3 regions of the Labrenzia sp. VG12 genome follow, and region 2 is predicted to be linked to each of the others. Evidence: predicted binding sites of a transcription regulator. Region 2 holds the regulator's gene; each other region holds the start of a gene.

Region 1 (4,276 bases), 2.8 Mb from region 2:
CGGCCTGGCGCTTGTTATCACGCTCTGGAACGGCTTTACGCTGCCGCGGCGAAGCCCGCATCTGGAAACCGGCTCCAGAAAGGTCTCGCTCTGGATCCTGCTGGAGCGCTCTGCCCGGGCCCTCTTCATATCGTCGTTCCTGTTCGGCATCGTGACGGCCGTCTACTGGACCTATGCCGTCGATCTCCTGACCACGCTGACTGGCAACCCGCGTGACGCCATCCTGTTCTGGATCGTGCTCGGAATTGCGGGCGTCACCGGCTGTTTTGCCGGCGGGCTGGTGAACCGATGGGGTCTTGGCCGGGCGTATAAGCTCCTGGCGTTTCTCGTCGGCGGCGCCATTGGCACGTTGCCACTGCTGGCCGCCAGCACACTCGGCATGTTTTTGTCCGCAGCCTGTTTTGGTGCAGGTTTCATCGTCATGACGGCCCTGTTCGGCATGTGGAGCATGCGGATCTTCCGGGCCGCACCCTCCATTGGCTTCGGGTTCACCTTCTTTCTGATCTCACTGGGGCAGGGCGCCGGGCCGGTGCTGAGCGGTTTCCTGATCCCGGTCACCGGGCAGTCCATGCTGTTTTTCGGCGCCGGGCTGATCTGCTGCGCGCTGGCCCTGGTGAATACGGCGAGTGGAAGAACGGCTCCGGCATAACAGGTGGTTATGGTGGGATTTGCCCGCATAACCGCTATTTGCTGGCATTTCCCAAAAATTGCATGCATGGTTGCAGCACGCTGTGATTGATTGAAGAATTGTGAACGGATCCATGATTATCGCCCCTACTGCCGCCAGAGGCAGCCATCTCGACATGGAATTGTGCCGGGCCATGTTTGAAAAAGACCCTGACCGGCTGCTCGAGCTGGTGTCGGACTGGCTGGAGGCCAACAGGTTGTCGCCGTCCGAGGATTTCGAGGTTCCCGCCTATCTCGACAAAGTGCTTGCCCACGCCGACAGGCCCTTTGAGCGCACACGTGACCTGCGCGTTCTGGTGTCCTAAACCAAACCAAAGTGTCATCGTTATCCTTCGCCTTGTCGTCCGACGGGCGTTCCAAACTGGTGTGTTGTTCTCGCGATGATTGTCCGTCCGGCTGTGTCTGCCGACGCCGTGGCCATGAGCCATGTTCTCTCTGAAATTCTTCAATCCTGGCAGAGCGATCGTCCAGGCGATCCAGGTCACGTGCTGGCACATTACGTCGAGCACCCGGATTCGGTCGCCTGCACCGTCGCGATCGCCGCTGACGGCAATCTGAAAGGGTTCCAGTCCCTGAAAATCGCCAGGCCGGAAAACGATTACGACGTCCCGGCGGGGTGGGGCGTTATCGGGACTTATGTCAAGCTGTGCTCGGGCCGCTCCGGCATCGGCAAGCTGCTGTTTACCCGGACACTCGATGCAGCAAGGCAGGCCGGCCTGACCAAAATCGACGCAACCATCGGCAAATCCAATTTCTCTGGTCGCGGCTATTATTCCGCCATGGGCTTTCGAACCTGGCGGGACCTGCCAACGGCAACGGGCAAGTGCCTGACCCTCGTGCCGGGTTGAGCAATCAGACGACCCCCTGATATCGGCAACAACAACCATGTCGTTCCATCTTTGTTCTTGCTCGCATCAGAAATATATGCTTGCCTGACCTGCATCTTCTGGTAGAGGGCAATCATGGTCAGCCGGGTCACAACGGTCGCGTTTCAGGGCATCGAAGCCGTGCCCGTGGATGTTCAGGTTCATGTCGGCCCTGGTGCCGTCGCCTTCAATGTGGTCGGCCTGCCGGACAAGGCGGTCGCTGAAAGCCGGGAACGGGTGCGGGCGGCCCTGTCTGCTTCCGGACTGGCCCTGCCGGCCAAACGGGTCACCGTCAATCTGGCACCTGCGGACCTGCCCAAGGAAGGCTCCCACTATGACCTGCCGATCGCTCTCGGCATCATGGCTGCCATCGGCGCCATTCCGGCAGAATTCCTGGATGGATACGCGGTTCTGGGAGAACTCGGCCTTGACGGTACGCTGGCGCCGGTCGCCGGTGTTCTTCCCGCCGCAATGGGGGCAACGGCGCTCGGCAAGGGCCTGATCTGCCCGCAAGCCAGCGGCAGCGAAGCCGCCTGGGCCGACGCGGACATGGACATTCTGGCGCCGCGCTCGCTGATCCAGCTCGCCAACCATTTCAAGGGAACGCAAGTGCTCACCCGCCCGGTGGCGCGCCTGCAGGGTGATCTTGGTCCCTTGCCGGATCTCGCCGAGGTCAAGGGCCAGGAGACCGCCCGGCGCGCGCTGGAAATCGCGGCAGCAGGTGGCCACAACCTCCTGATGACCGGACCGCCCGGTTCCGGAAAGTCCATGCTGGCGAGCCGCTTGCCCTCGATCCTGCCGCCTCTCACCCCGCGCGAGCTTCTGGAAGTCTCGATGATCGCTTCGCTCTCCGGAGAACTTGCAGAAGGCAAACTGACCGACAGGCGGCCGTTCCGGGCGCCGCATCACTCCGCCTCCATGGCCGCACTTGTGGGCGGCGGTCTGAAGGCCCGCCCGGGCGAGGTTTCCCTTGCCCATAACGGCGTGCTGTTTCTCGACGAATTGCCCGAGTTCAATCCGCAGGTGCTCGACAGTCTGCGCCAGCCACTGGAATCCGGCGAAGCCGTGATCGCCCGGGCCAATCACCGTGTGACCTACCCGGCACGGATCCAGCTGGTTGCGGCCATGAACCCCTGCCGCTGCGGTCATGCGGGAACCCCGGGCCACCAGTGCCGACGCGGTGAGCGCTGCGTCACCGATTATCAGGCCCGTGTCTCCGGCCCGCTGCTCGACAGGATCGATGTCCGGATCGAGGTGCCGGCCGTCACCGCCGCGGACCTGATCGGCCCGGTGGCCAGTGAAAGTTCCGCCGATGTCGCGAAGCGTGTCGCCGCCGCGCGCAAGATCCAGGAAGACCGGTTCTTCAAACTGGGCCTTGCCTGCCGCACCAACGCCCAGGCACCGGCTTCCGCTGTCGAAACCATGGCTCAGCCGGACGACAAGGGTCTTGCGTTTCTGCGCGACATCGCCGAACGCCTCGCCTTGAGCGCCCGCGGCTATCACCGGGTTCTGAAACTGGCCCGCACACTTGCCGATCTCGACGGACTGGAGCAGGTCGGGCGCATTCATCTGGCGGAGGCCATGAGCTACCGAGGGCAGGACATGACCCGGCGCGCGGCATAAGAAATTCTTTTTGATGGAGGAGATCCGTCATCGCCGGTATGAAGTCCCCTCTAGCATTGAACTTTCAGAAAGTGTCCAACTTGAGCGTCAATGATCAAATCAAGGAACGCGCCCGGGGCTGTCTCCTTGGCCAACTCACCGGTGATGCCCTCGGATCTGCTGTGGAGTTCAAGGATTCCTACGAAATTGCTGACCGTTATCCGGATGGTGTGCGGACACTCAAGGATGGCGGGACCTGGAACCTGATTGCCGGACAGCCAACAGATGACAGCGAGATGGCGCTCGCGCTGGCGCGCAGTCTGGTGGTGGCCGGCAGGTTTGACGCCGGGCTTGTCGCTGACGCCTATGTGCGCTGGTTGCAGTCAGACCCCTTTGATATCGGTTACACCACCTCAAGTGGCCTTGAGGCTATCTCGGCCGGGCGCCGTGCAACCTCGGGAAGCCAGGCCAACGGTGCCTTGATGCGCATCAGCCCGGCAGGCATCTTTGCAAACGCTGATCCCGGACTGGCCGCCAGGATCGCAGCGAAGGATGCTCTTCTGACCCATCCTCATCCGGTTTGTCAGTCTGCAAATGCGGCCTACGCAGCCGCGATTGCGGTCGGCATTGCAGGTGGTGACTGTGCGGATATGTGGCAGGCCGCCCATGAGCATGCGGCGTCAGGTTCAAAATACCGATCGGGCGCAGCTCCGGTTCGGGATCGCCTGGAAGCGGCTCGTCGCGGCCCGCCCGAGGACTTTCAAGAGAGGACTTTCAAGATCAGATGGGCTGGGTGCTGACCGCCTTTCAGAACGCCTTCTTCCATCTGTTTTCAGGTGGTGCGCTGGAGGACGCGGTTGTCTGGACCGTTGGCAGCGGTGGCGATACCGACACAAATGCGGCAATTGCGGGCGCCTTGCTGGGATCGTTGCAAGGTGAGGGCAGCATTCCGGCGCAATGGCGCGAGGCTGTCCTGTCGTGCCGGCCCGATCAAAACAGCGCCACCGCACATCCCCGACCGGAGGAATACTGGCCTGTTGATGCACTTGATCTTGCCGACAGACTGGTGCGCGCTCGGGCTGCTTCGGCCGAGCGTCACGAGAGTGGTCAAGCCGATCTAT
Region 2 (4,276 bases):
GGTCCTGCTGCTCCTGGCCTTGGTTCCAGCCCTTTCCCTGCGCTGGCCGACGCACAAGTGGGCGGCTGTCGCAGCGCTTCTCGCGGCAACGTTCTATCTGCTCCTGTCAGGGGCGAGCGTCGCCACCCAGCGTTCCTACCTGATGATTGCCCTCGTCTTTCTGGGTATCCTGGCGGGGCGACGCGGCCTGACCCTGCGCAGTGTTGCACTGGCCGCCCTGGTACTGTTGATGCTTGCGCCCGAGCGACTGTTTTTCCCTGGATTTCAGATGTCTTTTGCGGCGGTCATTTGTCTTGTCGCTGTTTATGAGCTCTGGCGGCGTCGGGGAACAGATTTTCAGGGAATGACCCGCGATCAGAGCCTCCGAGCCCGCATTGTCAGGTCGGTTGGTGCCTGGGGGGCGGGCCTGTTCGTGACTGCTCTGGTTGCCGGGCTTGCCACAGGGATAATCGGCGCACATCACTTTGGCCGTGTTGCACCTTATGGTCTTGTCGGGAATTTGCTTGGCATGCCTGTTTTCACCTTGCTGGTGATGCCGATGGGCGTTCTTGCGCTGGTGTTGATGCCATTCGGTCTGGCGGAGCTTCCGTTGACTGTCATGTCATTCGGGATTTCGGTCCTTCTCGACGTGGCCGAGTTCACTTCCGCCCTGGACGCAGGGCAGGGCGCTGTCGGCAAACTGGATGCAGTGGCCGCCCTGTTGCTTCTCGGCTCCCTGTTCGCCGGCCTTTTGTTGCCGGGGCGTCTGCGTCTTGTCGCAGCGCTGTTGTTTGCAGGCGGAGTGGTTTCGGCAGCGCAAACGAGGCCGCCCGATCTTCAGATCGCGGCAAAGGGCGGATCACTTGCCGCTCGGGATGCAGAAGGCAACCTTCGGTATTCAGGCCGGAGAAGTTCCTTTGCGACGGAACTCTGGTTTCAGGCTGAAGGTATTCCGTCGCGGGCGCTTGAGTCGCGCAGGATGACAGCGCCTCAGAGGCGGTGTGACGCACAAGGATGCGTCATCCGCGCTTTTGGCAAGAACGCAGAAGAGGCGGCGACGGGCAAGGCGGAGCCTGTCCATATCGCCGTTCCCAAAACACTGGACGCATTGGCAGATGACTGTCAACATGCCGATCTTATCGTGAGCGATTTTATCGTTCCGGAGAGTTGCGGCGCAGATCTCGTGATTGACCAGGTGATCAGAGCACGACGCGGAGCTGTGGCCATCTGGCTCTCAAGCCGGACATCGAGGGGACCGGCCCTCGAGGCCACCGCGCGTGGCCGCGGCAACGAAACTGAAGTTGAAAATGGCAGAACCGCCATCATTGAGCGCCTGGTTCATGCCATTCCAGACCCGCCACGAGCCTGGCATCTTCCGGGGACTGTGACCTATGACAGTCTCCGGCGATCAGAGGGCAACAAGACCCGGTGACCGGCTTTCGGGACAGATCAATACTGTCGGAAGAGGGCCACCAGACGTCCCTGAACGCGTACGCGTCCCGGGCCGAAAATACGCGTTTCGTAAGCCGGGTTTGCGGCCTCAAGAGCAATCGAGGCGCCTTTTTTGCGCAGGCGCTTCAGCGTTGCTTCCTCGTCATCCACAAGAGCGACCACGATATCACCGCTGTCGGCACTGTCCGTCCTGCGGATCAGCACCGTGTCGCCATCAAGGATGCCGGCCTCGATCATGGAGTCGCCGCGGACTTCCAGGGCATAATGCTCCCCTTTGCCAAGCAGTTCCGGTGGCACGGTGATCGAATGACTGTGTGTCTGGATCGCCTCGATCGGCACACCGGCCGCGATACGGCCCATTACGGGGATCTCGGTTCCGGCGGCGACTGGTTCTTCGACCGGTTTAGGGGCCTCCGGCTTGCCGAGAGAGCCTTCGATGACTTCTGGCGAGAAGCTGCCCCGCGGCCGCGGGGCGCCAAGGCCGGGTGCGATTGAGTCTGGCAGGCGGACAACTTCCATGGCGCGGGCCCTGTTGGGCAGGCGCCGGATGAAGCCACGCTCTTCGAGCGCTGTGATGAGACGATGAATGCCGGACTTGGATCTGAGGTCCAGCGCATCCTTCATTTCATCAAAAGACGGCGGAACACCGGTTTCCTTCAGTCGTTCATGAATGAACATGAGCAGTTCGTACTGCTTGCGCGTCAGCATATCGGCATCCCCTACCGCAGAATGGGCTGGTACAAATCAAGAACACAGTACCTGTTCTCATTGTGTTCTGCAAGGGTAAATGTTCTCTTACTGTTCCCTCTGTCCGATCAAGCGCTCAAGTGGTTACCCTGCGTGTTTCATGGGGAAGGGTCCTCCGCCCGGATGAGGAGTTCGCATGTCACCAGCGTCGGGGCCTGACCTGCGACGACCGTTCCCTGGTGATGATTGCCGTCAAGATCGACGCAGCGCACAGGGATCGACAGTCCTCTGCCTTTCGGGGACCCGGCTCCCGGGCCCAACAGGATTTCCGATATGAGGCCCGTCATCGGCGGCGTGTCGAGAAAGGCTGCGCCAGCAAAGCTGCCGAGCCCCAGGATCTCGTATGCCGGCGTGCCGAGCGTTGCAGCAAGGCTCTCGACACTATGGTGAAGGTCCTCGAAAGGCGCCAGGGTCGTGATCAGGGCATTTCTTGGCAATTCGCTCTGGCGGCTTCCGGTTTCCTTGACGCGGAACAGGGTGAACTCTGTTTCCGGATCGAAGGCTGCCTCGAACCGGGCTCCCTTGAGACCATAACCGGTGAGCGTACTTGTACTTGCCAAGGTCAATGTGTCTGGCAGGAGGTGTCCCAGTCGCTTCTGTCCGCCTTCGTGCCAAAAGGCATGGATGTGGGCGAACCAGCCACCGTCGCGCCAACCGAGCACGGCAACGGCTTCCTCAAGCCGTGCTTTCTCGCAGGAGCGGGTGTCGCTGTACCAGGCTGCATGACGATCATCTACGGCCCTGTCCGGCATGACGTAGTCGAATGGAGCCAGGGCAACACCGCCGAGATTCAAGATGGCGGAATCAATGCTTTCCGCTTCGGCCCAGTGGCCCAGCGCCTCCAGCAGAGGGCGGTCAGAGGCGATCTTGAAGGAAACGGCTTCAGCTGCACAAGGAACGAAGGGGCGCCGGTCTGCCGCCTTGGGGCCCGGATGACGGATTTCGGCAAGGGACTGTGGGGCAGGGCGTCTCATAGCAGCCCTTTTTCAGTCAAATGGTCACGGACCAGCTTCTTGGTGATCTTGCCATAGGCGCTGGTCGGCATCTCCTCAATGAAGAGGTAGCGTGCCGGCATCTTGTAGCGGGCCACCTGACCGTTCAGAAAATCGGCGAGCTCGGCGGGATCGGGTGAAGACCCGTCCACGGGTACACAGACCGCCAGTCCGATTTCCCCCCACTCCGGATCAGGGATGCCCAGAATCGCTACTTCGGAAATCTCAGGGTGTGTCAGGAGGACCTCTTCCACTTCCTTCGGATAGACGTTGGATCCGCCTGAGATATACATGTCCGAGGCACGACCGGTCAGATAGAGGAACCGCGCCTCATCCATGTGGCCGATGTCGCCTGTACGGAACCAGCCATTGCGAAACGATTTGGCATTCGCCGCTTCATCTTCCAGGTACCCGGCGCAGACCGCGGCACCGATAACACAGACTTCTCCGGTCTGATGAGGAGCCAGGATGTTGCCGTCGTCATCCTGAATGGAGACCTCGATGCCGGTGCGTTCCGTGCCGCAGGTGCCTAGGCGGGCGGTTGGACCGTCCTCCAGAACGTGGTCCTGTGGCCTGAGCACGGTGATGTTCCCGGTGACTTCGCCTAGCCCATAGTACTGGACGAGCACGGACCCGAGTTTCTTCAGAGCTGTTTTCTGGTCCTCCCGATACATGGGCGCACCTGCATAAATCACATGGCGCAGGCTGGAATGGTCGTATCGGTCTACCGCCGGATCCTCGACCAGTCGTTTGACGATGGTCGGGACCGTGAACAGGTTGGAGACCTTGTGCTGTTGGATCAGCTCAAACGCGATTGACGGGGAAAAACCGCCCGGCGGCATCAGGACATGTGCCGACCCCGCCGCGAGCTGGGCAATCAATTGGAGACCGGCGCCGTGAGACAGCGGTGCAATGACCAGGGAGGCATCTTCTTCCGTCGTGCCGGGAATAAGGTCGGCCATGTAGTTGACACAGACAAATCCGATCTGGCCATGGCTCAGAACCACCGCTTTCGGCCGGCCCGTGGAACCCGACGTGAAGAACAGCCAGCAGGGATCGGTATAGTCGACCTCAGCATTCTGGATGTCGCTTCCCCTGTGCCGTTC
Region 3 (4,276 bases), 310 kb from region 2:
TCAGCCTGAAAGCCGCCGCAACTTCCGGGCCTTGACGCATCTGGGCATGACCGAAGCGGTCAGGGCGACCACGGAAGCTGCCGAAACCTACACGTTCTGGGACTATCAGGCTGGTGCCTGGCAAAAAAACAACGGTATTCGCATCGACCATATTCTGATGTCGGCCCAGGCCACCGATCTGATGCAGGGCGTCGGCATCGACAAGCATGTGCGCGGCTGGGAAAAACCCTCTGACCATGTGCCGGTCTGGGTGAAACTCGCAGCCTGATCCAATCTGGATTTCCCATTTAGGCAGCCACGGCTATTAAAACCGGTGCTGGGGCGGCAGTTTCGGCGACACCCCGTTTTTCCGGGGTTGATGTTTCTGAAGAGCGCTTTGGAAGGCGATATCCCCAGCCAGACTTGCGGTTGCTTGCCGTCATGGTAAGCTTTCCAGGTCATGGGATAACGCAACGGCGCATCACGTCCGCGCGCGCAACATGCGGACACCGGCTGGCTGCACATTCAGGATGTGCGCCCACACCTATGCTTCGTGCAAAAGCCCTGGCTCTTCTGCTGCTTTCCGGCGTTTGGCTCCTGATCGGCACTGTTGCCGCCACGGCACAGAATGTTTCCTGCACCTGCCGCTATCAGGGCCAGGACTACGGCATCGGCGAATCCATTTGCCTGAAAGGCTCCAACGGCATGCGTATGGCGACCTGCGCCATGGTGCTGAACAACACATCCTGGAAATTCAGCAACGCCCCCTGCCCGCTTACCTTGTGGGAGCAGGAGCGCGTTCTGCCTGATACAGAATGGAACGGCGAAGAGCAGCTAAAGCCGCGGCTATCTCACAGAGACCTTTCGCGACCTTCCTGACCTGGCGACAGAGTGCAGCCACAAAGGGCCATCGAGCCTTGCCAGGCATGGCCTTGCGCCCCATTACCCAGATCCCGGGTCACCACCCCAGCAAAAAAGACAGACACCCGCACTCCAAGCGCCAACGACCGAGCGTGTCCCTGCTCGTGCCGTTTGCCTAGGGAAGCGTTCCTTTGAATTTACTGGGACGGCACCTGTGCGGTCAGCACGTCAGGCCTGTTCTGTTGCAGCCAGCCATCTGCCAGGGAACGCGCCATCTGGCGAACCGGCTCCGGAGACACGGCAAAATACTGCTCATGCATGGCATTGATCCACGAGGCGTCCTGACCTTCGGCCTGCTGCCGGGCAACGGTCATCCACATCAGACCGCGTGCCTTCTTCTTGTCCGAGGACCCCAGCGCATAGAGGGTTTCACCAAGCCGGGCCTGTGCTCCGATATGTCCCTTCAGAGCGGCTAGATTGTACCAGCGCACCGCCATGCGGTGATTGTTGTCCTGATACATGCGTCCAAGTTCGTATTGGGCTTCTGCATCCCCGAAGTAGGAAGCGGCATGGGTGAACACCTGACGGGCCCGCGCTTCGTTTTTCGGCACGGCGCCGTCTATGCCCTGCAGGTAGTAGGAGCCGAGCGCGACAAAGGCACTGGACACAAAGGGTGCATCGGGTGCGTCCGGCCGGTCCTCACCGTGTTCACGCACGATCTGACTGTAATATTCGAAGGCCTTGAGGTCGTCTTCCGGGACCCCATCGCCCTTTGCGTACATCTCACCGAGTTTCCAGGCAGCCATAGGCTGACCGTTTTCAGCGGCATATTGCAAAGAATTCAGGGCTGCTGCCTTGTCACCGGAGTAGTAATAGCGCGCACCAGCACGCAAGGCCTCTGTCGGCGACAGGTCTTCAGGACCGATCGACCGGTTCGGTGCGGTTGGCTGGCCGTCAAACGCCAGGGCGTTTCCTGCCAGTCCCATAACTATCAACGCGCCGAGCACAGTTCCGGCCTTTGTCATGCGTTGAAACATTGTGCTGTTCTTTTGCATCCCAGTCACACAATTATCCGTCGGCGACACCAGGGTCCCCCGACGGACACTCTTGATTTTATCCGCGCGAAGCGCATTCGTTGTTCCGTCACACCAACGCGACAAATATCGCAGGATGTGAGCTCTTTCCGTTGAGTAACAATCTGCCCGATCATTTGGTCTTAAGTGGGGCCAGATTGCGCTCAATTAAGACCAATTCCAGGTTCTCTTGTTGTTCTTGAGCGATCACACCGGACCTACTGACAACAAGCGTTCTCAAACGATAACTCAACGGGTGTCCCTGAAACATGGCCGAACATGGGCAAGAGCCTGCAATCACCCCTGCGACACGCGAGTCTGTCAGCATGTGTTGCTGAATTAGCACAATTCCGACACCCCTCAGGCCCTGACCGAACCCGAGCATGACACCACAGGTGGGTTGATGATGTGTTGCCAGACCACCATTTAGCCGTGCAAGCCTGTTGAAAACGGGGGCTTTTGGCCAAAAGCGTTTGCTGTTCTATCTTTGTCCTTCAAACTGGACTGTGATTCGGTGTAGGTAACGGCGTTGAAGAACAGGTTCCTGCGATTACACACCCATCAGGCGATACGGAATGAGTGCAAAAGACGATCTATTTGCTGGCAATGCGGCGGTTTCCGCTCCCCTTTCAGATGAGCAACCCGCGCCCAAGCCGCAAAAGTCGCCGCAACTCGCTCCGGTGACGGCCGTGCCTGAAGACTATTCCGCCGCCGACATCGAGGTTCTGGAAGGGCTTGAGCCGGTCCGGCGGCGCCCCGGCATGTATATCGGCGGCACCGACGAAAAGGCCCTGCACCACCTCTTTGCCGAAGTGATCGACAATTCGATGGACGAGGCAGTGGCCGGTCACGCCACCTGGATCGACGTAGCCCTGTCCGAAGACGGCTACCTGACGATAACCGACAATGGCCGAGGCATTCCGGTCGACCCGCATCCCAAATTCAAGGACAAGTCCGCGCTTGAAGTCATCATGACCACGCTGCATGCGGGCGGAAAGTTCGACAGCAAGGTCTACGAGACATCGGGCGGTCTTCATGGCGTCGGCGTTTCCGTTGTCAACGCCCTGTCCGAAGAACTGGTCGTTGAGGTGGCGCGCAGCCGCAAGCTCTATCGCCAGGTGTTCCGGCGCGGACATCCGCAAGGCGGGCTCGAACTCGTTGGAGACACACAGAACCGCCGCGGGACACAGGTTCGCTTCAAGCCCGATCAGCAGATTTTCGGCAAGGGTGCCCATTTCAAGCCTGCCCGGCTTCTGAAAATGGCGCGGTCGAAAGCCTATCTGTTTGGCGGCGTCGAAATCCGCTGGCACTGTGCACCAGGCCTCATTTCTGAAAAAGACGAAACGCCGGCAGAAGCCGTGTTTCACTTTCCGGGCGGTCTCAGGGATTTTCTGGGCGAGCGGTTGAACAAGGAGCGCCGCGTTGTCGACGAAGTGTTCTCGGGCCGCACAGACAATGCCGGCAAACACGGCTCTGTCGAATGGGCCGTAAGCTGGTTTGCAGGCGATGGGTTCGTCAATTCCTACTGCAATACGGTCCCGACACCGGAAGGCGGCACGCACGAAGCCGGCTTCCGCTATGCGCTCTTGCGTGGCCTGAAGGCTTACGGGGAACTCACCAACAACAAGAAAGCCTCCATCATCACCGGCGATGATGTCATGACATCTGCCGGCGGCATGCTTTCGGTCTTTATCCGCGAGCCGGAGTTTGTCGGTCAGACCAAGGACAAACTGGCGACCAATGAGGCAACCCGCATCACGGAAGCAGCGGTTCGGGACGCCTTTGATCACTGGCTCACGGCGTCGCCGAACCAGGCCAACAAGCTTCTGGAATGGGTGATCGACCGGGCGGATGAACGGCTGCGCCGCCGTCAGGAAAAGGACGTCGCCCGCAAGACCGCCGTGCGCAAATTGCGCCTGCCCGGCAAGCTGGCGGATTGCTCCGCCAATCAGGCAGACGGAACCGAACTGTTTATCGTTGAGGGTGACTCGGCTGGTGGCTCCGCCAAACAAGCCCGCAACCGATCAAATCAGGCTGTCCTCCCTCTGCGCGGCAAGATCCTGAACGTGGCCAATGCCGGACGCGACAAACTCGTCGCCAACCAGCAGCTTGCCGACTTAAGCCAGGCTCTGGGTTGCGGCACGCGCTCCAACTACAAGGAAAGTGATCTGCGCTACGAAAAAATCGTCATCATGACCGATGCCGACGTCGATGGCGCCCATATTGCCTCGTTGCTGATCACCTTCTTCTATCGCGAGATGCCGGAGCTGATCCGGACAGGCCATCTCTTTCTGGCTGTTCCGCCGCTCTATCGCCTGAGCCAGGGCGGCAAGACCCTCTACGCCCGCGACGACGCCCATAAG

The links. Region 2 encodes LexA, which represses DNA repair genes until DNA is damaged. Its sites were predicted from a motif close to TGTTCNNNNTGTGTTCNG; they were not measured.
Region 1: a site for LexA is predicted at 1,577-1,594, ahead of CHH27_RS19900 (YifB family Mg chelatase-like AAA ATPase). Genes of this name have one in related genera too.
Region 3: a site for LexA is predicted at 2,391-2,408, ahead of parE (DNA topoisomerase IV subunit B). Genes of this name have one in related genera too.

What each region holds. Positions count from the first base shown of each region.
Region 1 is NZ_CP022529.1:4,270,872-4,275,147, reverse strand. It holds gene CHH27_RS19915 (YbfB/YjiJ family MFS transporter) at 1-649, shown strand, start outside; gene CHH27_RS19910 (hypothetical protein) at 762-992, shown strand; gene CHH27_RS19905 (GNAT family N-acetyltransferase) at 1,107-1,535, shown strand; gene CHH27_RS19900 (YifB family Mg chelatase-like AAA ATPase) at 1,650-3,176, shown strand; gene CHH27_RS28540 (ADP-ribosylglycohydrolase family protein) at 3,257-3,955, shown strand; gene CHH27_RS28535 (ADP-ribosylglycohydrolase family protein) at 3,940-4,276, shown strand, end outside; gene CHH27_RS19890 (aromatic amino acid transaminase) at 4,263-4,276, opposite strand, start outside.
Region 2 is NZ_CP022529.1:1,458,345-1,462,620, reverse strand. It holds gene CHH27_RS06715 (ComEC/Rec2 family competence protein) at 1-1,411, shown strand, start outside; gene lexA (transcriptional repressor LexA) at 1,429-2,139, opposite strand; gene CHH27_RS06705 (hypothetical protein) at 2,277-3,152, opposite strand; gene CHH27_RS06700 (acyl-CoA synthetase) at 3,149-4,276, opposite strand, start outside.
Region 3 is NZ_CP022529.1:1,146,531-1,150,806, reverse strand. It holds gene xth (exodeoxyribonuclease III) at 1-268, shown strand, start outside; gene CHH27_RS05235 (hypothetical protein) at 526-858, shown strand; gene CHH27_RS05230 (tetratricopeptide repeat protein) at 1,038-1,877, opposite strand; gene parE (DNA topoisomerase IV subunit B) at 2,489-4,276, shown strand, end outside.